DNA from 4 places in the Polycladomyces subterraneus genome. Region 1 is predicted to be linked to each of the others. Evidence: predicted binding sites of a transcription regulator. Region 1 holds the regulator's gene; each other region holds the start of a gene.
What was found. Region 1 encodes Rex, which represses fermentation and respiration genes when NADH is low (regulators of the CRP and FNR family bind a similar motif). Its sites were predicted from a motif close to TTGTGAAATATTTCACAA; they were not measured.

Region 1 (6,227 bases):
TGTGCTCGTGTTGTTGGCCACCGAATGGGTGGATAAGTTGAAGGTGGACGATCCCGTGGGTGCCGTGGCCGTTCATGGATTTAACGGAGTGTTTGGTACCATCGCCGTTGGCTTGTTTGACCTGAAGGAAGGGCTCCTGACCACCGGTCAGACCCACCTGTTAACCGCGCAACTGGCGGGAGCAGCAGCGGCTTCGGTGTGGGGGTTTGTATCCGCCATTGCTGTGGGCTTGTTAGTCAATAAACTGATGGGGATCCGGGTGTCCGCCGAGGAAGAGGAGCAAGGTCTTGATCCGGTGTATCACGGCATCGCTTCTGATGAGTCGGTGAAGGAGTCGCAAACGGCGCTGAGTGCGGTGCGTGCTCGGGCGTCGGCTTCATCGGGTAGTTTGGCGTCGAGAGGCTGAGCGCCATAGTGATATTTTGTTACCCTCTTAGGCAGATTCATACCTTATCTGTCTGAGAGGTTTTTTGTGAAAAAGCGAAGCACAATCATACCTCTCATCATGCAAGAAATCCGGCGAAGGGCGGATGTGGAACGAGCAGGGAAAGTAATGTGGATAGTATTCACCAGACAAACTTGAGTGATCTCCTGATTTCAGGAACTGTTTTGGTCCGTCATCAACCACATAGGGTGAAGATCGAAAGAGTCGTTCCAACAGAGAACAATGGAATGGCTATTTTTGTTTTGAGGGCATGATACGTCTCTTTTCGATACAATAATGAAAAATGGATCAAGAAGAATGCTGTTGGAAAGACAGGGGGCACTACGCCGTGGATCAAAAAGAAGAAAAGAAACGGTTGCGAACGCGATTGCTCGAATTACGGCAGGAGTTGGACGCAGAGAAAGCGCGGCGGTGGTCGCGGGCCATCACGGAAACCTTGGTGGACCTAGAATCGTTTCGACGTGCCAGTACCGTCTTTTTTTACCTCCCCTTTCGGAAAGAGGTGGATACGTGGGATGCGATCCGGGTTGCATGGCAAGCGGGCAAGCGCGTGGTGGTGCCTAAAGCGGACACAAAAGCGAAAACGATGGAATTGTATGCGATCCAACCTGATACACCGTTGATCGAGGGGGCATACGGGATCTTGGAACCGCCAGCGAAGCCCGACAGTCGCGTGATCCCCGCCGCTGTGGACTTGGCCGTGGTGCCGGGGGTCGGATTTGATGAACAGGGATACCGCCTCGGTTATGGGGGCGGCTATTATGACCGGTTCTTCTTAGGTGCGGGAGCTGGCATGATCCGGATTGGTGTGGCTTATCCGTTTCAAATGGTGGAAACGGTGTTCCCCGAAGCGCACGATCAACGGATGCATGTCATCATCACGGCGGAGCGGGTATGGTATTGTGCCGATGTAACTGATCTGTGACTTCCCGGAGAGATCTACCGTTAAAATAGACAGGAGGGGAAGGAAGATGAAGAGCAAGCTAAAAGAAGTACGGACCCAAGAAGCGGTCGGGTTGGTGTTGGCACATGATCTGACGGCGGTCGTTCCCGGTAAGTTCAAGGGACCGCTGTTTCGCAAAGGACATACCATTCGTGAAGAGGATATCGAAAAATTGCTGAACATCGGTAAAGAGCACGTATACGTATTGGAACTGGCCGAAGGGGAACTGCACGAAGATGATGCGGCGCATCGGATCGCTCGTGCTGCGATGCGCTCGAATGAGGTGCTGGAGCTGACTTGTCCGAAGGAGGGGAAAGTAGACATCGTTTCGCGGGTTGACGGATTGCTTCGGGTGGATGTCCCGACGTTGACAGCGATCAACCGTGTAGAACACGTGGTTCTGTCCACGTTGAAAACGCACACGCCGGTCCGGAAGGGACAACAGGTGGCCGCAGCCCGCGTGATCCCGTTGGTGGTGCCGGAAAGCCGAATCAAGCAAGTGGAGACGATTGCCGGTCGGCAGGAACACCCCGTGCTGGAGGTGTTGCCCTTCCGTCCGCACCGGGTCGGTGTGGTGACGACCGGAAGCGAGGTGTATCACGGTCGGATTCAGGATCGCTTCGGGCCGGTCGTAAGGGAAAAGGTGGAACGGTACGGTTCCAAAGTGATCGGTCAGACGTTTGCCGATGACAACAAGGAGATGATCGCCCAACAAATTAAGGCATTTGTCGATCAGGGGGCTGACTTAATTCTCGTCACCGGCGGTATGTCGGTAGACCCGGACGATCGCACACCGGGTGCCATCGCGGATCTGGGAGCCGACATTGTCAGTTACGGCACCCCGATGTTGCCTGGGTCGATGTTGTTGATCGCTTACTACCGAGGGATTCCGCTGATGGGGCTTCCCGGATGCGTGTTGCACGATCCGTTCACTTCGTTTGACGTCTTTTTGCCACGTATCCTGGCAGGTGAGAAAATCACGCGGGAGGATATCATCACATTGGGGCACGGCGGCCTACATGCGTGTTGACCTTGCAGGCGAAATGGCTCCGTTGTATGATGTTGATAGCAACACTTTGTGAAATTTGCACGATCGGCAAATAAGAAAACACACGGTCTCAACAGACCGTTCGGGTATGGAGGCAAAAATGGCTGATCAGAAGATTCCCCAAGTCACCGCGAAGCGGTTACCCTTGTATTATCGGTATTTGGAGAAGTTGCACGCCATCGGGAAGCAACGCGTTTCTTCTGCCCAGCTGAGCGAAGCCTTGCAGATCGACCCGGCAACCATTCGACGTGATTTTTCGTATTTGGGAGAGTTGGGGAAGAAGGGATACGGGTACAACGTCAATTATCTGCTTCAGTTTTTGCGGGATTTCCTCAAGCAGGACGAAGTGACCAACGTGGTCCTGATCGGTGTCGGTAATCTGGGCACGGCGTTGTTGCGGTACAATTTCTACCGCAGTCACAATACCAAGATCGTAGCGGGATTTGATATCGATTCCAACAAAGTGGGGAAAGAGATTGACGGCATCCCGATTTTTTCGATCGATCGTTTTGCGGAAGTGAAGGAACTGCACAACGTTGAGGTAGCGATCCTGACGGTGCCGGCCAATGTCGCCCAGCAAGTCACAGACCGCATCGTAGCTGCGGGCATTCGGGGGATCTTGAACTTTACGCCTGCTCGGCTGACCGCGCCACCCAATGTACGGATCCACCACATCGATTTGACCACGGAATTACAGACTTTGATCTATTTCCTGAAAAAGTTTCCGCCAGAAGAAAATCGCGAAACCCCATCCGTAGACCACCTGTGATGTGGGAGAACAGGGTGGACATACGGTTGAAAACAGTGAGGGAAGGTTTGACCAACGATGGATGATCAGACTCAGCCGTTGACGGAGCACTTGGCCGAATTGCGCAAACGGATCATATGGGTGTTGATATTCTTTTTCATCTTTCTTGTTGTGGGGTTTCTATACGCGGGGTCGATTATCGAGTGGGTGAAAAAGGATGTGCCCGCCAACATCTCATTTCATATCTTTTCACCTGGTGAGGCGTTCCGCATCTACATGGGATCGGCGTTTCTCATCGCGGTGATCTTTACGGTGCCCGTTGCGCTGTATCACATTTGGAGATTTGTCGAACCTGGTTTGCGTCCGCGCGAACGCCAAGTGACACTCAGCTATATTCCACTTGCGATCCTTTTGTTTTTCGGCGGGCTGATTTTTGCCTACAAGGTGATTTTTCCATATGTGATCGGGTTCTCAGCCAATTTGACGCGAGAGTTGGGGGCCCAGGAGACATACGGGTTGTATGATTATTTCCGATTTATGTTCAACATCATCTTTCCGATCGCGTTTTTCTTTGAGCTGCCGATTTTGGTCATGTTTTTGACGCGGCTCTCCATCATCACACCTGCATTTTTGCAGAAGGCCCGCCGGTTTGCCTATTTGGTGCTGGTGGTGTTCTCCACTTTGATTTCGCCGCCCGATATTGTCACCAACATTTTAATTGCCTTGCCGATGATTGTGCTGTATGAGATCAGTGTGGTCATCTGCATATGGATGTACCGTCGGATGCAGCGGGAGGCGGAAATGGAAACGGAAAAGAATGATGACAGCGAGTCGTCGGCATAACCATCAATGTACGACCGATTGATTGCGGCCCGCCCGATCACGCGGGGATATGGTGGGGGGCGGGAGACGACTTTTCACGCTTCTTGTATGAAGAAATGGACCAGGTCTGCTCACAGCGGGTGCGTGGCAAAAGTACACGCCGGCACCCCGTTTTTTTGTGCTCGGAATCGGGATATTCACAGCAGCTTCCACTCCCGTCCAACATCAATTTTTTTACAATTGAGGTCTTGCAAAACAAGTTCCATATGCATATCATTATAATTGGTGTTAGCACTCAGTTTGGTTGAGTGCTAACAAACCCCGACAAAATGCGCTCGTGAAGGAGGGTGTTTCCCATGATCAAACCCTTGGGCGATCGCGTGGTGATCGAAGCGATCGAAAAAGAAGAAAAAACGGCCAGCGGCATCGTTTTGCCGGAAACGGCGAAAGAAAAGCCGCAAGAAGGTAAGGTTATCGCTGTGGGTACCGGTCGTTATGAAAACGGCGAAAGAATCGCGCTGGAAGTAAAAGAAGGCGACCGCGTCATCTTCTCCAAATACGCGGGCACCGAAGTGAAAGTGGGAGATAAAGAATATCTCATCCTGCGCGAAAACGATATCCTGGCGATTGTGGAAGAGTAATCCGGCTTGAACACATCCTTCTGAAATAAAACCACCCTACATATAGGAGGGGGAAGCGAATCATGGCGAAAGAAATCAAATTCAGTGAAGATGCGCGTCGTGCGATGTTGCGCGGTGTGGACGCGCTGGCGAACGCTGTGAAAGTGACCTTGGGTCCGAAAGGACGTAACGTGGTACTGGAGAAAAAATTCGGTTCTCCGCTCATCACCAACGATGGTGTGACCATCGCGAAAGAAATTGAGCTGGAAGATCCGTTTGAAAATATGGGCGCCCAACTGGTAAAAGAAGTGGCGACCAAAACCAACGATGTGGCTGGTGACGGTACGACCACCGCTACCGTGTTGGCCCAAGCCATCATCCGTGAAGGTCTGAAAAACGTGGCGGCTGGCGCCAACCCGATGATCCTGCGCAAAGGGATCGAAAAAGCTGTGGCCGCTGCTGTGGAAGAAATCAAAAAGATCGCGAAACCGATCGAAGGCAGAGACTCCATCGCGCAAGTGGCCGCGATCTCCGCGAACGATGAAGAAGTGGGCCAACTGATCGCAGAAGCGATGGAAAAAGTGGGCAAAGACGGCGTGATCACGGTCGAAGAATCCAAAGGCTTCACCACTGAACTGGAAGTGGTGGAAGGGATGCAATTCGACCGCGGCTACATCTCTCCGTACATGATTACAGACACGGACAAGATGGAAGCCGTGCTGGAAGAGCCGTACATCCTGATTACCGACAAAAAAATCTCCAACATCCAAGACATTCTGCCGCTGCTTGAAAAAGTGGTGCAACAAGGCAAGCAGCTCCTCATCATCGCCGAAGATGTGGAAGGTGAAGCCTTGGCGACCCTGGTAGTCAACAAATTGCGCGGCACCTTCACCGCTGTGGCTGTGAAAGCGCCTGGCTTCGGCGATCGCCGTAAAGCGATGTTGGGAGACATCGCCACGCTCACCGGTGGTCAAGTCATCACCGAAGAGCTGGGTCTGGATCTCAAAACCGCCAACATCAGCTATCTGGGTCGCGCGCGTCAAGTCCGCGTCTCCAAAGAAGAAACCATCATTGTGGATGGTTATGGTGACAAAGCCGAAATCGAATCCCGCATCAAACAAATCCGTCAACAAATCGAAGAAACCACGTCTGAATTCGACAAAGAAAAACTGCAAGAGCGTCTGGCCAAACTGGCTGGCGGCGTAGCGGTCATCAAAGTGGGTGCTGCGACCGAAACCGAAATGAAAGAGAAAAAACTGCGCATCGAAGACGCGCTCAACGCTACTCGCGCCGCGGTGGAAGAAGGTATCGTGGCTGGTGGCGGTACCGCGTTGGTCAACGCCATCCGCGCTGTGGAAGCGGTGGAAGCGTCCGGCGACGAAAAAACCGGCGTCAACATCATCAAACGTGCGCTGGAAGAGCCGGTGCGTCAAATCGCTTTCAACGCTGGTCTGGAAGGTTCCATCATCGTGGAGCGCCTGAAAAAAGAAGACGTAGGCATCGGATTCAACGCCCTGACCGGCGAGTGGGTCGACATGATCAAAGCTGGTGTTGTGGACCCGGCCAAAGTGACCCGGTCCGCGCTGCAAAATGCCGCTTCC
Region 2 (6,227 bases), on a different contig from region 1:
ATCATTTCATCACCCCCATGAGATAAACGACCGTATAGATCATTACCCATACCACATCCAGGAAGTGCCAATACAATCCAGCGTTGAATAATTTCCGGGCTGTCGTGGGTTGGATCCGGTCACGCATCAGCTGGATCCCGACAGAGATCATCCAGACGATCCCCAGGGACACATGAAGACCGTGTGTGCCCACCAGAGTGAAGAACCCGGACAGGAACGCACTGCGCTGCATCGTTGCCCCTTCCAACGAATAGGATAGAAATTCATTGACCTCGATCCCGACAAACGCGAGACCGAGCAAGATGGTCACAGCCAGCCACCCCATGAGTCGTCCTAAATGGCCATTGCGCATTTCACGCACAGCCAGTCCACAGGTAAAACTGCTGGTTAACAAGATAAAGGTTTCAAGCGTAAACATCGGAATGTCAAACAGCTGCGCCTCCGTCGGCCCCCCATCCGTATGCGTGCGCAGTACGAGATAGGTGGCAAACAGACAAGCAAACAGCACAAGATCCGTCGCCAGGAAAATCCAGAAACCAAGGATATGTTTTTCTTCTTCTTCCATTCCATGTTCGAATGACTGCTGATTGGAGATCGGGCTTCCGGTTGCTTCAACCATATTACAACCCCCTTTATGACGCTTCCATTTGCTTAATTTCGTCAACGGAAATCCAGTGGCCCGTATCTTTTTCAAGCGAACGCCACAGCATGCACACCACCACACCGATCAGCCCGACTGTAGCGATCATGAATTGGTTAAAGACCAAACCGAATCCGGCGACAAAGAACGCCAACCCCATAAAGAAAGGCAGAGATGAATTGTTCGGCATGTGAATGGGTTTCAACTCTTTTGTCGATGAAAGGCTGTATTCTTTTCGTTGTTGTTTCATCTCCCACCAGGCATCCCGCCCATTTACTGTGGGGATTTGGGCAAAATTGTAATACGGGACGGGCGATGGCAGGGACCATTCCAAAGTGCGGCCATCCCATGGGTCCCCCGTCATATCGCGTTCCCCGTAACGAATACTGTAAAGGACTTGAACCACGATAAAGAGAAACCCGATACCCATCAAATACGCACCAATGGTTGAAACAAAGTTGAGTGTCCCCCACCCTGTTGCAGCGGGATACGTGTACACACGTCGGGTCATTCCCATGAGCCCCAGCGCGTATTGCGGCATGAAACAAACGTAAAATCCAATGTTGAAGAACCAGAACGCCCATTTGCCGAGGGTTTCGTTCAATTTAAAGCCAAACATTTTCGGCCACCAGTAATACATCCCTGCAAGCAACCCAAATACCGCCCCTCCGATCAATGTCTGATGGAAGTGGGCGATGACAACGTAACTATTGTGAAACTGGTAATCTCCAGGAGCCGCCGCAAGCATGACCCCGGTCGCTCCACCGATGGCAAAACAGGGGATAAAGGCTAGCGTCCAAAGCATCGGTAATGTGAGTCGGATCCGGCCTCTGAACATCGTGAACAGCCAGTTGAAAACCTTGACACCTGTAGGGATGCCGACAGCCATCGAAGCCACCGCAAAGAAACTGTTGACGCCCGGACCCGCACCCATCGTGAAGAAATGGTGTACCCAGACAAAATAGCCGATGACACTGATCAGCATGAGTGAAATGACCATGGACTTGTAACCGAAAATGTATTTCTTGCTAAATGTGCTGACAATTTCAGAGAAAATACCGTACACAGGAAGGATGGCAATATAAACTTCCGGGTGTCCCCAAATCCAGAAGAGGTTGACGTACATCATGGGATTCCCGCCATGCAACATCGTAAAGAAATGGGTTCCGGCAATGCGATCCAGTCCCAAGAGTGCCAGTGCGACTGTCAAAGCGGGAAAGGCAAAGATAATCACAATACAGGATGCAAGGACGGACCAAGTAAATAACGGCATCCTCATCAGCGTCATACCGGGTGCACGCATTTTCAGGATCGTGACAATAAAGTTGATACCTGTTGCGATGCTTCCAATCCCGGATATTTGAAGGGAAAGAACATAATAATTGATCCCCGGTCCTGGACTGTGTGACAACTCCGCCAACGGTGGATAGCTGACCCACCCGGCGTCAGGAGAACCACCCAGTACGAAGGAAAGGTTAAACAACAATGCACCGAAGAAAAACAGCCAAAAACTTACGGCGTTTAAGAAGGGAAAGGCTACGTCACGAGCTCCGATTTGCAGCGGAACAGCGATATTCATCATGGCAAAAAGCATAGGCATAGCCACGAACAAAATCATGATGGTTCCGTGTGTGGTAAAGATTTCATTGTAGTGTTGTGCGTCCAAAAAATTCATACCTGGAAAAGCGAGTTGGGTTCGCATCAGCAGAGCATCTACGCCGCCACGAAACAACATCAACAGGGCACAAATCAGATACATGATCCCGATCTTTTTATGATCGACTGTCGTGATCCATTCGCGCCACAGCCATCCCCATTTTTTGTAGTACGTCAGAGCGACCACGATACCGATAAGAGTCAAAACGATCGCAACCGCTGACATCTGTATCAAGGGGTCAGCGTTTTTCAAATACAAAACCAGACTTTTGAACATCCTCCACTCCCACCTTTCTCATCAATTTCCCATAGGCATTTGATGTTGTCCATCCATTGGCATTGGATGTTGCTCATGTTTCCCGTGCCAATACATCCCTCCGTTTTTATTGACGATATTTTTATAAAGCGAGGTTGGGTAAGAGGAATAAGATTGTTGTTTAACGACACTTGGTTTTACGAGCTGATTGTATTTTTCATTTGTTAAAGCAGGTGCAGATGCTTTGACACTTTTTACCCACGACTCAAACTCAGACTGCGGTTTCGCAACCACTTGAAAGTTCATGTGAGCAAAGCCTTTTCCGGTAAAGTTGGCTCCACGCCCTTCGAACACCCCCGAACGGTCTGCCTGCAACCAAAGTTGCATCTCCATCCCCGGCATGGTGTACACCTGGCCGCCCAACCGCGGAACCCAGAAGGAGTTCATGGGTGCGTCTGCAGTTAACACGAATTGCACCGGTACCCCTGTGGGAATTTCACAGTAGTTGACAGTGGCGATCTTCGAATCAGGATAAAGAAACATCCACTTCCAATCCAACGAAACCACTTGTATGGTGATGGGCTTATGATTTGTCGGTGGCCGGGTCAGTGCGTATGTGTCACGAACGGTAAATACTCCAAGAATAGCGACGATCAGTATGGGAATTCCCCACCATATCGCTTCTAAAATTTTACTCTCTGTCCAGTTGGGCCGATAAGGAGCCTGATTTCCGGGACGATCCCGGTAACGGATCACAATGTAGATCAGGAGACCAAGGACGGGAATGACTACCAGCGAGACTAAAATCGCTGAAAGCACAATGAACCGATATTCTGTATGCGCTACAGGTCCAGCAGGATCAAGCAGGGCAAATCGGTCACTGCATCCTGGCAACAGGAATAACAGAACAGAGCTGAAAAGAACTTGTTTTAGCCGACTTGATATCCCCGTTTTCTTCAAAGGTTTCTCCCTCCCATAATCAAAACTGAAATTTTGTCTGTGAAATGAGTGTAGGCGACATTGGACAAAATAAATGTGATGAATTTCACAAAAGGATGTTTACAGAATATCGGCGTTTCGTTATCGTTTTGTCACTTAACTACTCCAAAGCTATATCTCATAGTCAAACTGAATTTTGTCTGTATAAATGAGTGTAAGCGTTATCGGGCTAAGCAATTGTGATGGATGTCACAAAAAAAGAGGTGTTCACAGAATATCGACATTGCGGTTACATTTTTGTCACTTAACAGCTCAAAGGGATGTCGCGTTGAACAGAATCCCGTCGCAGAAGGAAATAGACGCAATCTATACGCCGACAGTGGGATACATCCAGGCGGGGAAAGATCCCCGCCCGAATTTACCGGAATTTTCTTGGTGCGGTGATTAACGAGCCGCCACGGGTGTCGGCTTGATTTTGCTATTGGAGAACGGCTGTTTCAATTGCTCTTTCATGCCAGTTTCCCACAACACTTCGATCATCTTCATTTCCTCTTCTGTAAGCGGCGTTTTCTCCGGCGCCTCCGCAAATTCGCGCAAGTTCTCTTCACTGGTGATATTGGGCAGCACGGATTTGATCGCGGGGCTCGCCAAAGAGAAGAGAATGGCTGCTTGACCAATGGTCCGGTCAGTTCCTTCATACAGGAATCTCAACCTGCGAACCGCATCCAGACCAGCTTTCATCCACTCGATCGGCCTGTGGGAGCGGTGGTCTCGTTTATCGAAATGCTTGTCCGGATCATAGGTGCCGTCGAGGAGACCTGATGCGTGCGGGACGCGGACAATCAAGGATTTATTCAGTTTTTCGGCCTCCCGGATCAGTTCTCGGGCAGGATCTTGCTCCAGCAAGTTGTGAATGATTTGCGCCATGACGTACCGCTCGTCACGGAGCGTGGCCAATCCTTCGTCCCGCCAGCCAAGGTCCGGTCCCAAAGCAACACCATAGGTGCGGATTTTTCCTTCCTCTTTCAACCGTTCCAGCGTCTCAAGCACTTCATCACTCTGGATCGCTTCCATTCGTGCGTTATGCAATTGGTAGAGGTCGATCACGTCGGTCTTCAATCGGCGTAGGCTTTCTTCGCAGGATTGACGGATCGAGGCGGCGTCCCAGCGCTGGGGCAATTCGGAGTGTCTGCCGTGTCGGTCGCCCCGTTTGGCATAGATATCGTAGCCGAATTTGGTGGCGATCACTACTTTGTCACGAAGCCCTTCCAACGCTTCCGCCAAGAGGGTTTCTCCTTTTCCTTGACCGTACACGTCCGCGGTGTCAAAAAACGTAATACCGTAATCTTCATATGCCATGCGTAACAGGCGTTTGCCGAGCGTATCGTCTTTGACGCCCCACCATGGTGTAGCAACGGACCAAACGCCGAAACCAACTTCGGAGACTGATGTGTCGATGCCAGGCATGTTGCGGTATTTCATCAAAATAACCTCCTTCTCATATCTTCACATCGCACGGTGGCGATGGGATAATACTGTGTGTTCAGTCGAAAACCTCGACACCGTCCTGTTTACCGATAGCTAAAAATCCGTTTGGAGCTTTGTATTGTGTTTACAGTTTGAAGACCAGTCGTGCTTTCGTTTGCGCTTTTTCTACTTCTTCAAAGGCTTCGTGCACTTGATGAAGGTGTCTGGTCTCATAGATGACTTTTGTCCGCCCCTCCGCATGCAATTGGAACGTTTCCTCCAGATCGGTGCGGGTACCTACGATGGACCCAATCACCTGGATACCGTTGAATACGGTCTCAAAAATGGGCAACTGCATGTAGTTGTCCGCTGGCAACGCGACAAGGACGAGGCGGCCGCCGCGGCGTAGGGAATGGAAAGCTTGCTCAAAGGCCTTGGGCGAGACAGCCACGCTGATGGCTGCATCGGCACCGCCCAGTTTTTTGATCTCTTCCACAGGGTCCTGGTACCGGGCGTTGACCACATAGTCCGCTCCCAACTCCTTGGCCAGTTGCAACTTCTTATTGAAGAGATCGACAGCCACCACCGTCGCCCCTGTCACTTTGGCGTATTGCAGGGCCAGGTGGCCGAGCCCGCCGATGCCGAAAATGGCCACGAGGTCCGACGGCCGAGCACCGGACATCTTCACCGCCTTGTAGGTAGTCACCCCAGCGCAGGTCAAGGGCGCCGCATCCAGCGGGCTGATGCCGTCAGGCACCTTGACGATGTGTTTGGCGTAGCCGATCGTGTATTCGGCATGGGTGCCGTCGATGGAGTAACCGGTGTTAAACTGGGACTGGCACAGTGTCTCCCAGCCGGAGTTGCAGTATTCACAATTTCCGCATGCGTAACCCAGCCAAGGGAGGGCCACCCGGTCCCCTTCCTTGATCCCCGTTACTCCTTTTCCGACCACCTCCACGATACCGATCCCTTCATGTCCCGGGATAAAGGGCAATTTCGGTTTGACCGGCCACTCCCCATTTGCCGCGTGAATATCAGTGTGGCACAATCCTGAGGCTTCGACTTTCACACGAACCTGTCCTACTCCGGGTTCCGGAATATTCACCTCCTCAATTCGAACCGGTTCCGCAAAGTCTCGTACAACCGCGGCCAGAATTTTTTTTAGCCATCTCTTCACACCTCCCAACAAAGCATGAACGCCATGATTGTGCCAATATCTGCCGTGTTGTATTGTCGACAGAAGAATCGTGGGGTGTAGTGGATATCAGT
Region 3 (6,227 bases), on a different contig from region 1:
ACAAGAAGGGCAGAAAATCACATCAGCTCCTCTGGCTTTGGCCATTCGAACGATTTCTGGAAATTCGATGTCATAGCAGGTTAATACGGCGATTGTTCCCTTGTCTGTCTCGAACACCTGCAGACTTTCGCCAGGAGCCATTTTCCATTCCCTCACTTCCGTTGGCGTGATATGAAGCTTTGGTTGTTCCGCGATCCTTCCATCCGGATAGAACAAATGAGCGACATTGTATAACCGGTCACCTTTGCGGATAACATGGGTTCCTCCGATAATGTGCATCTTCGTTTGCTTCGCCAAGGATGAAAACAAATCGCGATACTGCTCTGTGAAATCGGGTAAATCATTGATGGTTAAGGCATTTCCTTGTTTGTCACCGATGGACATCAATTGAGTCGTAAAAAACTCGGGGAATAATACAAACTCTGCGCCGAATTCCTCGGCTGTTTTGATATAATGCTCCGATTGCTTGGCGAAATCTTCAAAGGATCGGATCGTATGAAGATGATATTGGACAGCTGATACTCTCAGTTTCATATGGCTCCTCCTTTTACCTGGTTCCCGTCATGCTCTGCTTTTCTTCTATCTAAGAAAACAAGTTATAGTGGATGATACAGTAATTATTAGGTATATAGCGTTTATTAACAAGTACGTACTTTGTTTTAACTAATTATCCTTAATTATGAAGGAGTTAATGAATGATGGGGAAGTTTGAAAAGAAAAAGTACCTCCTGTTAACATACGAGGTGTCCATGTGCACAGGACCCTTTAAAACAGAGGAGGTACTCAAAATGAAATCAACTAACTTTCATTGCAGGAGCAGATGTTAGTAATCATCTGGGCCTGCATTCTCTTAATAAAAAGTGGTGCTTAGAATATTTTTTTCAACACTTGACTTAACACTTGTGCCGAATGATGCAGTTTTTCCAGTTCCTGCTCTTGCAAATTCAACTCGATCACTTCGCGAATGCCGGAACGATTCACCACTGCTGGAACACCGATATAAATATCCTTTAATCCATATTCGCCACGGAGTAGCGTGGAAACAGTTAACACTGAGTTTTCATCGTTTAAAATGGCGCGAGTTAAACGAGCCAGTCCCATTGCAATTCCATAGTAGGTGGCTCCTTTTCGTTCAATGATATGGTAGGCTGCATCGCGTACATTGATAAAAATTTGATCCAGTTCATCCTGATTTGGACCTTTTCCTTCTCGTAAATAGTCCGAAATCGGACGGGTTCCAATATGGGCATGACTCCACACGGGCAATTCTGTATCCCCATGTTCCCCGATGATATAGGCATGTACATTCTGTGGATTCACTTGATAAGCTTCACCGAGTAGATAGCGCAAGCGAGCTGTATCAAGGATGGTACCCGATCCAATCACTCGATGAGCCGGCATGCCGGAATATTTCCATGTCGCATAAGATAGGATATCAACCGGGTTTGTCGCAACCAAGAACAATCCATCAAAACCGCTTTTCATCACTTCGCTAATAATGGATTGAAAGATTTTCGCGTTCTTATCCACAAGATCGAGACGGGTTTCTCCAGGCTGCTGGTTGGCACCAGCGGTGATCACCACGAGGTCCGCATCTTTACAATCGCTATAATCTCCAGCCCAGATGCGCATCGGTGAACCAAATGGCAAGGCGTGATTCAGATCCATCGCGTCCCCTTCCGCCTTTTTCTTGTTAATGTCAATTAACACCAATTCGTTAGCCAAACCTTGGTTCAGTACCGCATATGCATAGCTCGATCCAACAAAACCGGTTCCAATTAAAGCGATTTTGGTTACTTTCGTCACTTTCATAAGGGGACAACTCCTTTGTTCTTATATAGTATTTGGCTGGCTTCCTGCTATAAATCACAGGAGAAAGCGGAAAATATATGCCAGCAGATAGGTAAAGATACAGGTGATGAATAGGAAAGCCAAACTATATTTCAAAGTGAAGCGGAACAAACTGGATTCATCGCCGGATTGACCAACAGCTGCTGTAGCGATCGCCACCGATTGTGGACTGAGCAATTTCCCCATCACCCCCCCACTGGTATTAGCGGCTACGAGCAAAGCCGGCGATGCCCCAATCTGTTGCGCCGTCACCAGTTGCAGGTGACCAAACAAAGCGTTGTTGGCGACAACCGAACCCGTCAGAAATACACCGATCCAACCCAGAACGGGTGAGAAGAAGGGGAATAACTTGCCGGTTTTCGATAAAGCTAAGCCCAAGGTGGACGAAATGCCCGAGTAGTTGGCTAGATAAGCAAAAGCGAGTACGAAACCGATGGTGACAACGGGTTTCCACAGTTCAAGCAATGTTTCTTTGATCAATTGTAATGTTGTTCGCATATTGACGCGGAACAACAGAAGGGTCAGGATGACAGAGAGCAAGATCGCGGTACCTGTCGAAGACAGCCAGTCCAGTTTGAAAACCGCATCATATGGCGTCAGATCCTTGGCGATCGGAGGAGCAATCAACACATGTTGATGCAGTCCGGGAATTTTAATCTTGGTGACAAGAGATTCCAATGGCCCTCCTTGGTCGAATAAATGTTTAAAAGCTTTGCTGCTCCAGATGCTGACCATGATCGTCAGGATGTAAAATGGAGACCATGCTTTGATGATTTGTCCCGTTGTCACACGCTTGGAGCGGACAGTTTGTGTACCATTATTAAGATGGAAGATGTTTTTTGGTTTCCAGAACTTCGAAAACAGCGTTAAAGCACCCATACTGATTAGTGAGGAAGTAATGTTAGCCAACTCAGGTCCGATTAAAGTGACGGTCAAGTATTGTGCCACTGCATACGATCCTCCGACAACGAGCAGAGCGGGAAATACTTCTCTCACACCGCGTAATCCATCCAAAATCCAAATCATCAAAAACGGCACAAGGAAGGAAATGATCGGTAATTGAATCCCCAGAATTTTAGACAACACGATTTTATCGATGCCGGAGACTTGACCGGCCACAATGACTGGAATCCCCATTGCCCCAAAAGCTCCAGATGCTGCGTTGGCAATCAAGCAAAGCGAGGCGGCTTGCAATGGTTGAAAGCCTAGTTCGACGAGCAATGCGGCAGAGATCGCAATCGGAACCCCAAATCCTGCTGCGCCTTCCAGAAATGCGTTAAACGAAAATCCGATCAGCAATAGTTGTAATCGTTGATCGTCGGAGATCGAGATGATACTGGATCGAATAACATCGAAATTCCCCGTTTTTACCGTGATCTTATACAGTAAAACAGCTGTAACCACAATCCAGGCGATTGGCCATAAACTATAGGCAAAACCAAAACCAAAACCAACCGCACCTAGTGTCATAGAAATTGGCATGCGATAAACGAAGATGGCAATCACGAAGGCGATGAACGTTGTATAGAAAGCGGCTATATATCCTTTTAGACGTAAGATTGTTAAAGATATCACAAAGAAGATGATCGGAATGGCAGATACGAATGCTGATAGCCATAACTGGTGAAGAGGATCATAGGTTTGTGTCCACATGTCCATAGGGAACACCCCTTAAAGAAGAGTGAAGGATGAGCTCGTACATTCACTGCAATGTAGTATTGATTGACCAGTTTCATTATACTCCCCAACGTAAATAAATGGGATGAACAATTTGTGAATGATTTCACTTATAATCATGAAATAGAATAATGAATATTTCGATCAAAAGCACAAACCCCTTATTTTCAAGGGATTTTTGCTAGGTAAGATGAAAAGGATGGAACGGTCATTATGTGATTTTATGAACAAAATGTCCGTGTGCATGGAACGCTGGCACATCCAATTGTGTCTGTACCTTGCTCACGTGAGTTTGTCTTGATGTGGTGTGACCCGGATAGCACAAGAAAAAGGGCCCTTTTTCAGGTGCCCCTTGTCTGGATGATGGCTTGAATTACAATTATTCGCTTAATCTTAATAATCCAAGTGACCACCTGGACGCAGACGATGTCGAAACACCCAATAGGTCCAAGCTTGATACGCCAACACAAAAGGTAACACAATGACAGTGATGATCGTCATCACGCGCAACGAATAGGGCCCCGATGCGGCATTATAGATCGTGAGACTCCAGCTGGGGTTGAGCGAGCTGATCATCACGCGCGGAAACATATGGAGAAAAACCGTGATCGACGAGAATACGATTGTCAGGCTGGTCATTAAAAACGCCCATCCGTCGCGTTTGGCGTAAATGAAAAAGGGCACCGACAATAACGTCATGGCTGCCAGTACAGGCACTCCACCGGGGTCGATACCGGTTTTGCTGAACAGGTCAGTATTATAGAAACATATAAGGGCAAACAAGAACATCACCAGACTGGTGAGCGCCCCGATTCCTCTTGCGGTTTCCCGCGCCCTTGCCTGCATCTCGCCTACTGTGCGAAGGGAAATGTACAGAGCACCGCTTAACGTTGAAAGCAGCAGCAAACTTAAGCCACCCATGATACTGAAAGGCGTAATGAGGCTCCAGAAAGTACCGACATAGTTCATGTGGGAGTCGATGGGCACACCACGTATGAAATTGGCGATTGCTACACCCCATAGAAAGGGTGGTAAAACACTTCCCACAAACAGGAGCCAGTCCCAAGTGGTACGCCATCGCGGATTATTGATTTTACTGCGAAACTCAAAGGCCACTGCACGCACAATCAGCGCCACCAATAGCAGGAAAAGAGCGATGTAAAACCCGCTGAATAAAGTCGCGTACCAGTGTGGGAAAGCTGCAAACATCGCTCCGCCTGCGGTGATGAGCCAGACCTCATTTGCATCCCAGAACGGACCGATCGTGTTGATAATCAGTCGGCGCTGTTCATCCGTCCGTCCAAGGAAAGGGGTTAAAATGCCAACGCCATAATCAAACCCTTCCAATACAAAAAATCCGGTAAATAATATGGCAATCAGAATGAACCAGACGATGTTAAGAATCAATGATCCTCACCTCGTTATCCATAATCGTTACATCTGCCGGTTTCTAAGTTGCCGGATGGGGGAGTTTGGCATCCATTTCTGACGGGTCCTCCTCGAAATCCGGCCCCTGACGGATAATGCGAACAAACAAATACACGTCGACAATCCCCAGAACAAGATACAGGATTCCAAACCCGAGCAACGTCGTCCATATCATGGGTGTGGTGACTGTAGATGAAACACCGTCAACTGTTTTCTGAAGGCCCATGACCACCCATGGCTGCCTGCCCATCTCCGTCATGATCCATCCGGTGCTGTGTGCGATGGGCGGTAGGAATATAGCCCCAATCATCGCTCGCAAAAAGGCGGGATGCTGGCTCAACTGGTTTTTCAGTACCAGATATACACCATAAAGGGCCAATAACAACATCAATATACCGGCCAGTACCATCACGCGAAAACTCCAGTACGTTACCCAAACGTTTGGAATGTAATTTCCCGGACCATATGTTCGTTCATACTGTTTCTGCAGCTGATTGATCCCTTCGACCTTACCGTAGGTGTGATTATAGGCAAGAATACTCAACAAATAAGGAATTTCCACATTCAACGTGTTACGGTGATGTTCTTCATCGATGAGTGCGAACACGGACCAAGGCGCATGTTCCGGGCTGGTATTCCATAGCGCTTCTGATGCTGCCATCTTCATGGGTTGTGACTTCATTAAATGTTGAGCCTGCGAATGTCCCAGCACAATTGTCAGAACGCTAGAGGCTAAAGCCACGACGATACCGATTTGAAAAGAGCGCGTAAACTCCTTCAGGTGCCGCCTTTTCAGTAAATACCAAGCACTGACACCGGTGATAAAGAAAGCACCTGTAGAAAGAGCACCAAACCACACATGTGGAAACTCCACCCATAATTGGGGGTTGCCAAGCAGTGACCAAAAATTGCTCATCTCCGCCCGGCCGTTATGGATCACATAGCCCCTTGGCTCCTGCATAAAGGCATTCGCTGTCAAAATCCAAAGTGCGGATATCGACACCCCGGCGGCAGTAAGCCAAATTGCGAGCAGATGCACACGTTTGGACAACCGATCCCATCCGAACAGCCATACCGCGACGAAAGTCGATTCGAGAAAGAAGGCAGCCAGTGCTTCGATCGCCAGGGGCGGCCCGAATACATCGCCGACGAAGCGGGAATAGGCGGACCAGTTCATGCCAAACTGGAATTCCTGCATGATTCCGGTGGCCACGCCCAGAGCGAAGTTGACAAGAAACATTTTGCCCCAAAATTTCGTCATCCGTTTATAC
Region 4 (6,227 bases), on a different contig from region 1:
TCGCCCATCCGGCAAATCCGTCAACCGGTCAGCGCTTCCGACGGCAGTTATCGCATCCCTCTCTTAAAGAGTTTCCATCCATAGCATAACGGATTGCGAAGTACCACGAAAAAAGCCGCCCTTTCTCTCGAAAGGACGGCCAATTTTTTTACATCGCGTACATGCCGAAAAAGATCCAGACGGAACCGACGACGGTCACCACCGCGACGAACACGCCGTACAGAGTGGTCACCACTTGGTACGTTCCGCTGCCCTCCGTCCAGTGCATGAACATCAACAGTTGGACGAAGAACTGCATCACAGCCAGCACGAGAATGGCGGTCAACATGACCGGCTTGGACACTGGTGTATACAACGCTACCCACAGCGCCGCGAACGTCAAGACCAGGGAGAGAATAAACCCGAAAATATGCTTGATCGGCGTTTCACGATGACCGTGGCCGGTTTGTGCGTTTCCTTTATCGCTTGCCATCAGTACGCCACCCCCATCAGGTAGACGAGCGTGAAAATGAAGATCCAGACCACGTCCAGGAAGTGCCAGTACAGGCCGACGATAAACACTCTCCTGGCCGTGGCGGCGGTGACGCCGCGTTGAATCAATTGAATCAAGATCAGCGTCATCCAAAGAATACCCAGGCTGACGTGTGCGCCGTGAGTACCCACGAGTATGAAAAACCCGGAGAGAAACGCGCTCCGCTGGATGGTCGCCCCTTCACCCACATAGTGGATGAACTCCGTCACTTCCAGCCCGATGAAGGACAGACCCAAGAGCAACGTCACGATATACCAGAACAGGATGCCTCCCTTGCTCCGGTTGCGCAAGGCCAAGGTGCCGAGACCGCAGGTAAAACTGCTGGTCAACAGGATGATCGTTTCCATCATGAAATCCTTGACCTCGAACAGTTCTTTCGCTGTCGGTCCGCCGGCAGTGCGCCCCGCCAAAACGAGATACGTAGCAAACAAGCTGGCGAACAAGACGATTTCCGCACCCAGGAACACCCAGAAACCGAAGATTTTCAGACGACTTTCCTCTGTTGAGTACTCCAAGGGCAAGGCGGACTTTTCCGTGGATTTACCGTGCGTTTGCAATGCGTGTTCTGCCATCGTCACGCCCTCCCTGCCGCAGATTCCGTACGTTCGATCTCATCCACTTGAATGTAGTGGTGATCGTCGTATTCAAACGAGCGTTTCAGCATGCAATACAGCACGCCGAGCAATCCGATGATACCCATCCAGTACCATTCAAACACCAACCCGAACCCGGCGATGAAGAACCAGATCGACATGATAAACGGCCGGCCCGAATTGTTGGGCATGTGAATCGGTTTGAGCGGTCGCAGTTCCCACGGTTGTTTCCGTTTCCGCTGCTTCATGTGCCACCACGCGTCAAGGTCATCCACTTCCGGGATGCGAGCGAAGTTGTAGTGCGGTGCCGGCGAGGAAATCGACCACTCCAGCGTCCGTCCGTTCCAGATGTCGCCCGTGAGATCGCGTTCGCCGTGGCGTACGCTGTACAAGATGTTGTACACCATGATGAGGAACCCGACACCCATCATATAGGCACCCACCGTGGAGATAAAGTTGTACGGAGTCCATCCAAGCCCTTCCGGATAGGTGTACATCCGCCGGGTCATCCCCATCAAGCCCACGAAATACTGAGGGAAGAAGCAGACGTTAAACCCGATGTTAAACAGCCAAAATGCCCATTTCCCTTGCCGTTCGTCCAGCTTAAAGCCGAACATTTTGGGCCACCAATAGTACAGCCCCGCCAAACATCCGAAAACTGTTCCCCCGACCAATACATAGTGGAAGTGGGAGATCAGGAAATAACTGTTGTGATATTGGTAATCCGCCGGTGCCACAGCGAGCATCACCCCGGTCAAGCCCCCGATCAGGAACGTGGGGATGAAACCGACCGCCCACAGCATCGGCGTCGTAAATTCAATCCGTCCTTTGTACAGCGTAAACAGCCAGTTGAACACCTTCACCCCGGTCGGAATGGCGATCGCCATCGTCGATATCGAGAAGAAGGAGTTAACGGCCGGTCCTGCACCCATCGTGAAGAAGTGGTGCACCCATGTAAGGAAGCTGACCGCCGAGATCACGACCATCGAGTACACCATCGCACCGTATCCGAACAGCCGCTTGCGGGCGAATGTGCTGATCACTTCGGAGAAAATACCGAATGCCGGCAAAACCACGATATACACTTCCGGGTGACCCCAGATCCAGAAAAGGTTGGCCCACATCATCGGCTCTCCACCACCGGCAATGGTGAAGAAGTGCGACCCGAACAACCGGTCAATCGTCAACAGGGCCAACGCTACGGTCAGCACCGGGAACGCGAAGATGATAATGATTGACGTGATCAACACGGACCACGTAAACATCGGCATCCGCATCAGCGTCATGCCCGGCGCGCGCATTTTCAGGATGGTGACCAGGAAGTTGATCCCGGTCATCAGCGACCCGATCCCGGAAATCTGCAAACTGAGCAAATAGTAGTTGATACCAGGTCCGGGAGCAAGATCACTGCCGGCCAGCGGTGTGTAGTTGGTCCAACCCGCATCCGGCGCGCCACCGATCATGAACGCAATGTTGAACAGCATGCAACCGGCAAAAAACAGCCAGAAGCTGACGGCGTTCAGGTAAGGGAACGCCACGTCGCGTGCCCCGATTTGCAGCGGTACGGCCACGTTCATCAATCCGAAGATGAACGGCATGGCCATGAAAAAGATCATGATCGTCCCGTGCGCGGTGAATATCTGGTTATAGTGTTCCGCGTCGAGAATATGCAGATTTGGCAAAGCCAACTGCGTCCGCATTAACAAGCCGTCAATCCCGCCGCGGAACAACATCAACAGCGACGAGATGAGGTACATGATCCCGATCTTTTTGTGGTCGACGGTCGTCAGCCATTCGTCCCACAGCCATTTCCATTTTTTATAGTAGGTCAGAACGAACACGATCCCGGCGATGGTGAGCACGCTCAACACGTCGGCCACATAAATCATTGGCTCGCCGGTCACAAAAAAGTTCTTGGGAAGATGAAATCCCATACTTGCCAATCCTCCTTTTCCCTCAATGGGCGTGATGGTGCATCGTTCCGGTGACAGGCTCTTTCGGCCGGTTCATCTGATTTTTGATGCCTTTGACGTCCCCGATCAATCCCGCTTGATCGGCAATTTTGGGGTAGGAAGAGAAGGTCATTTTCTTCGCCAAACCGCGCTCCAACAGTTTGAGATACTGTGCTTCCGTCTGTTTCGGTGCGGTTTTCTTCACCTGCTGAACCCATTTGTCATAATCCGCAGGCGACTTGGCGACTACGTCAAAGGTCATGTGAGTGAAATACTTACCGGAGAAGTTGGCGCTTCTCCCTTGGTACACACCGGGATGATCCGCCTGCAACCACAGATGCATCACCATGCCGGGCATGGTATATTCCTGTCCGCCCAGTGAAGGAACCCAAAACGAGTTCATTGGTCCCACCGCGTCCATCTCAAACTGAACCGGTGTATCGGCAGGAATCGTCACGTAGTTGACTGTCTCAATTCCTTCCTTGGGATAACGGAAAATCCATTTCCAATCCGCCGACGTCACCTTGATCGTCATCGGCGGTCTGTCACTGGATGGTTGTTTTTCCAAGCCGTATGTCGCCTTCACCGTAGGAATCGCCAATGCGATGACGACTGCGACGGGAATCAATGTCCAGATCATCTCCAGGAGTTTGCTACCCTCCTGATCCGGCGGTTCGTATCCTTTGTTTTCCGGTTTGGCCCGATATTTGATGATCACGTACGCAAAAATCCCAAACACCGCCAAAACGATGATCAACATTAATCCGAACGACCAAACGATGAGATCATATTGTTGTTTCGCGACAGGGCCTTTCGGATCCAGTACCACATATTGTTCACGACTGCAGCCCGCCAGCAGCAACACTGCCGACAAGCCGATTAGTGTCAGCCATTGACGTAAACGTTTGCGAAATGGCTCCATCGTCTTTATCCCCTTTCCCGCACCAGCGAAGAATTGTTCAACATTTCACATAAATCGATTTCATGGCTTCGCCGATGCTTGATCACTTTCGGTATTATCCCGGTAATAACCGGTAAATTCAGGGTGTTTCAGGATATGTTAGGGCTTTGGATATAAAGGATTTTGATTCCATCCAATCATATCAAATCCTTTCTCATGCAGTCCTCGGTTTCCGCTCGATTTCAAACGAATTTCATCAAGCTGAAACAAATCAGCCACCATTTGTCGAAAAAAACGTCACATATATGGGAAAAATTACCTCCATCCTTCAAAAGCCCTTGATACGAAGGATGAAAAAGAGAAGCTGGATTTATCGGGATTGGATAAAAAAAAAAAAAGTCGATCCCGTAGAGGATCGACCTTGGAAAATCGAATCAGGGCATTAACGGTACGTCACGATGCGGTCCAGTGAATGGCGGTGATGGGGATAGCCGGGTTCGACACCTTTGCCAATCGCCACCAAAGCAGGGATTTGTACGTGATCCGCCAGGTTGAGAAGCCGCCGCACCTTGACGGGGTCAAACCCGAGCATGGGAGAAGTGTCGTATCCCATTCCTTTGGCCGCAATGAGCAGGAACCCCAAAAAGATGTATGTTTGAGCAGCTCCCCACGCTCCGCGTTGTTCTACACTTTGCGGTCCGAACGTATCCAAAATGGTCTTCTCCAACCGGTCCACCGCTTCAGGCGGCATATTAGGGTGTGCGAATTCCCGGGGATGTTGGAGTACATCCTCCATATCGCTGGTCACCACAATGACAGCGGGAGCCGAGCCGACCTGCTTTTGTCCGTAAGCTGCCTCTTGCAATTGTGATTTCAATTCCGGGTCGGTCACGACGATCACGCGCCACGGTTGCACGTTCCACGCACTGGGTGCCAAATGGGCCAACCGGAGGATCTCCTGCAAATCTTCACGCGGAATGGGCTTTTGTTCATACTCTCGAATACTGCGCCGGCTTTCAATGGCTTCTTTCACGCTGAGGGTCATGCAACATGTTCCTCCTCACGCATTTTTCTCATTTTTTGAAATCATTAATTTTACGATCATTATATCGCAACAAGCTGTATAACTGCACCTGACTATGTCGGGGTTTGACGACAGGGAAACGGAGCAACTGATCCGATGGCTGAAAAAAATGGGGCTTAAAGCGGAAAAACGATTGAAGGGGCAGAGGTGTTAACACCCCATGCATGTTGCATGGGGTGTTGGTGTTCATCTGATGCCGGCATAAGCCGGTTTGTCCAGCAACTCGGGTACCGTCACAATTTCGTAGCCGTGTGATTTGAGGTATTGAATGATTCGCGGCAATGCTTTGATCGTGTTGTCCAAATGTCCGCGTGCTCCCGCCGAGTGTTGCAGGATGATGCCGCCCGGCCCCGTTTGGTTCCGCACATAGCGCATGATTTTGGCGGCCGGCGTCCCCGCCCAGTCGCGGGTATCCACACTCCAGTCGACGATGGTGTAACCCAGCTGATGAAACCGCTGTTCGAGCTGATCATTCAGCTTTCCGTACGGCGGACGGAACAACAGCATTCGCAAGCCTGTCAATTTGAAAATGACCGTATTGGTCCGTTCAATCTGCTCAACTGCCTGACTGGGCGTTAAACGGGTCAAGTCGGGGTGATTCCAAGAATGGTTGCCCAACACATGTCCTTCCTGAAGAATCCGCCGGATCATCTCCGGGTGTGCTTGAGCATTTTTCCCGGTGACAAAAAAGGTGGCGTGGACACCTTCTTTTTTCAGGATATTTAACACCTGATTCGTGTAGTATGTATCCGGTCCGTCATCAAAGGTAAGCGCCACGGCTTTTTTTCCGCCCGATCCCTTAAAAAAGATCAACGGCTCGGATTCGGCGGACGATTTTTGCTCAGACAGTTGGGTGGAGCTTTTCTTGGAATCGGTCTGGGCTTGATCAGTCAACGGCTCTTCATCCGGCAGTTCCCCAGTCGGTTTCTCTGTTATCGAAGATGAGGGTTGTTTGGATTGCGGGTTTGTGTCTGAGACAGATGCTTGATGTTGCGCCGTGTTTGGTTGTTGATGGTTAGTGTTTGAGTGCGGGGCGGGTTTCGCCGTCACTTGACCCGAACAGCCCGCACTCAGCATGACCATCAACCCCACAAGCACGAAACGGGTCCACAGTCGCAAATGCGCTCCCTCCCATTTCTCCCCAAAATCTCTCTCTACTCATTTG

Region 2: NWF35_RS07700 (ubiquinol oxidase subunit II) is a predicted target of Rex. The motif match lies at 3,586-3,603, and genes of this name have one in related genera.
Region 3: NWF35_RS07625 (lactate permease LctP family transporter) is a predicted target of Rex. The motif match lies at 3,623-3,640, and genes of this name have one in related genera.
Region 4: qoxA (cytochrome aa3 quinol oxidase subunit II) is a predicted target of Rex. The motif match lies at 4,033-4,050, and genes of this name have one in related genera.

What each region holds. Positions count from the first base shown of each region.
Region 1 is NZ_JANRHH010000041.1:544-6,770, reverse strand. Features, by position in the region: gene NWF35_RS11530 (ammonium transporter) at 1-406, shown strand, start outside; gene NWF35_RS11525 (5-formyltetrahydrofolate cyclo-ligase) at 774-1,370, shown strand; gene NWF35_RS11520 (molybdopterin-binding protein) at 1,417-2,418, shown strand; gene NWF35_RS11515 (redox-sensing transcriptional repressor Rex) at 2,537-3,205, shown strand; gene tatC (twin-arginine translocase subunit TatC) at 3,263-4,027, shown strand; gene groES (co-chaperone GroES) at 4,363-4,647, shown strand; gene groL (chaperonin GroEL) at 4,710-6,227, shown strand, end outside.
Region 2 is NZ_JANRHH010000031.1:137,647-143,873, reverse strand. Features, by position in the region: gene NWF35_RS07715 (cytochrome C oxidase subunit IV family protein) at 1-5, opposite strand, end outside; gene NWF35_RS07710 (cytochrome (ubi)quinol oxidase subunit III) at 2-619, opposite strand; gene qoxB (cytochrome aa3 quinol oxidase subunit I) at 633-2,573, opposite strand; gene NWF35_RS07700 (ubiquinol oxidase subunit II) at 2,595-3,512, opposite strand; gene NWF35_RS07695 (aldo/keto reductase) at 3,936-4,973, opposite strand; gene adhP (alcohol dehydrogenase AdhP) at 5,104-6,114, opposite strand.
Region 3 is NZ_JANRHH010000031.1:118,603-124,829, forward strand. Features, by position in the region: gene NWF35_RS07615 (carbon-nitrogen hydrolase family protein) at 1-534, opposite strand, end outside; gene NWF35_RS07620 (L-lactate dehydrogenase) at 868-1,812, opposite strand; gene NWF35_RS07625 (lactate permease LctP family transporter) at 1,867-3,510, opposite strand; gene cydB (cytochrome d ubiquinol oxidase subunit II) at 3,922-4,935, opposite strand; gene NWF35_RS07635 (cytochrome ubiquinol oxidase subunit I) at 4,979-6,227, opposite strand, start outside.
Region 4 is NZ_JANRHH010000034.1:26,222-32,448, forward strand. Features, by position in the region: gene qoxD (cytochrome aa3 quinol oxidase subunit IV) at 149-472, opposite strand; gene qoxC (cytochrome aa3 quinol oxidase subunit III) at 472-1,104, opposite strand; gene qoxB (cytochrome aa3 quinol oxidase subunit I) at 1,107-3,059, opposite strand; gene qoxA (cytochrome aa3 quinol oxidase subunit II) at 3,082-3,999, opposite strand; gene NWF35_RS08275 (nitroreductase family protein) at 4,421-5,023, opposite strand; gene NWF35_RS08280 (polysaccharide deacetylase family protein) at 5,249-6,181, opposite strand.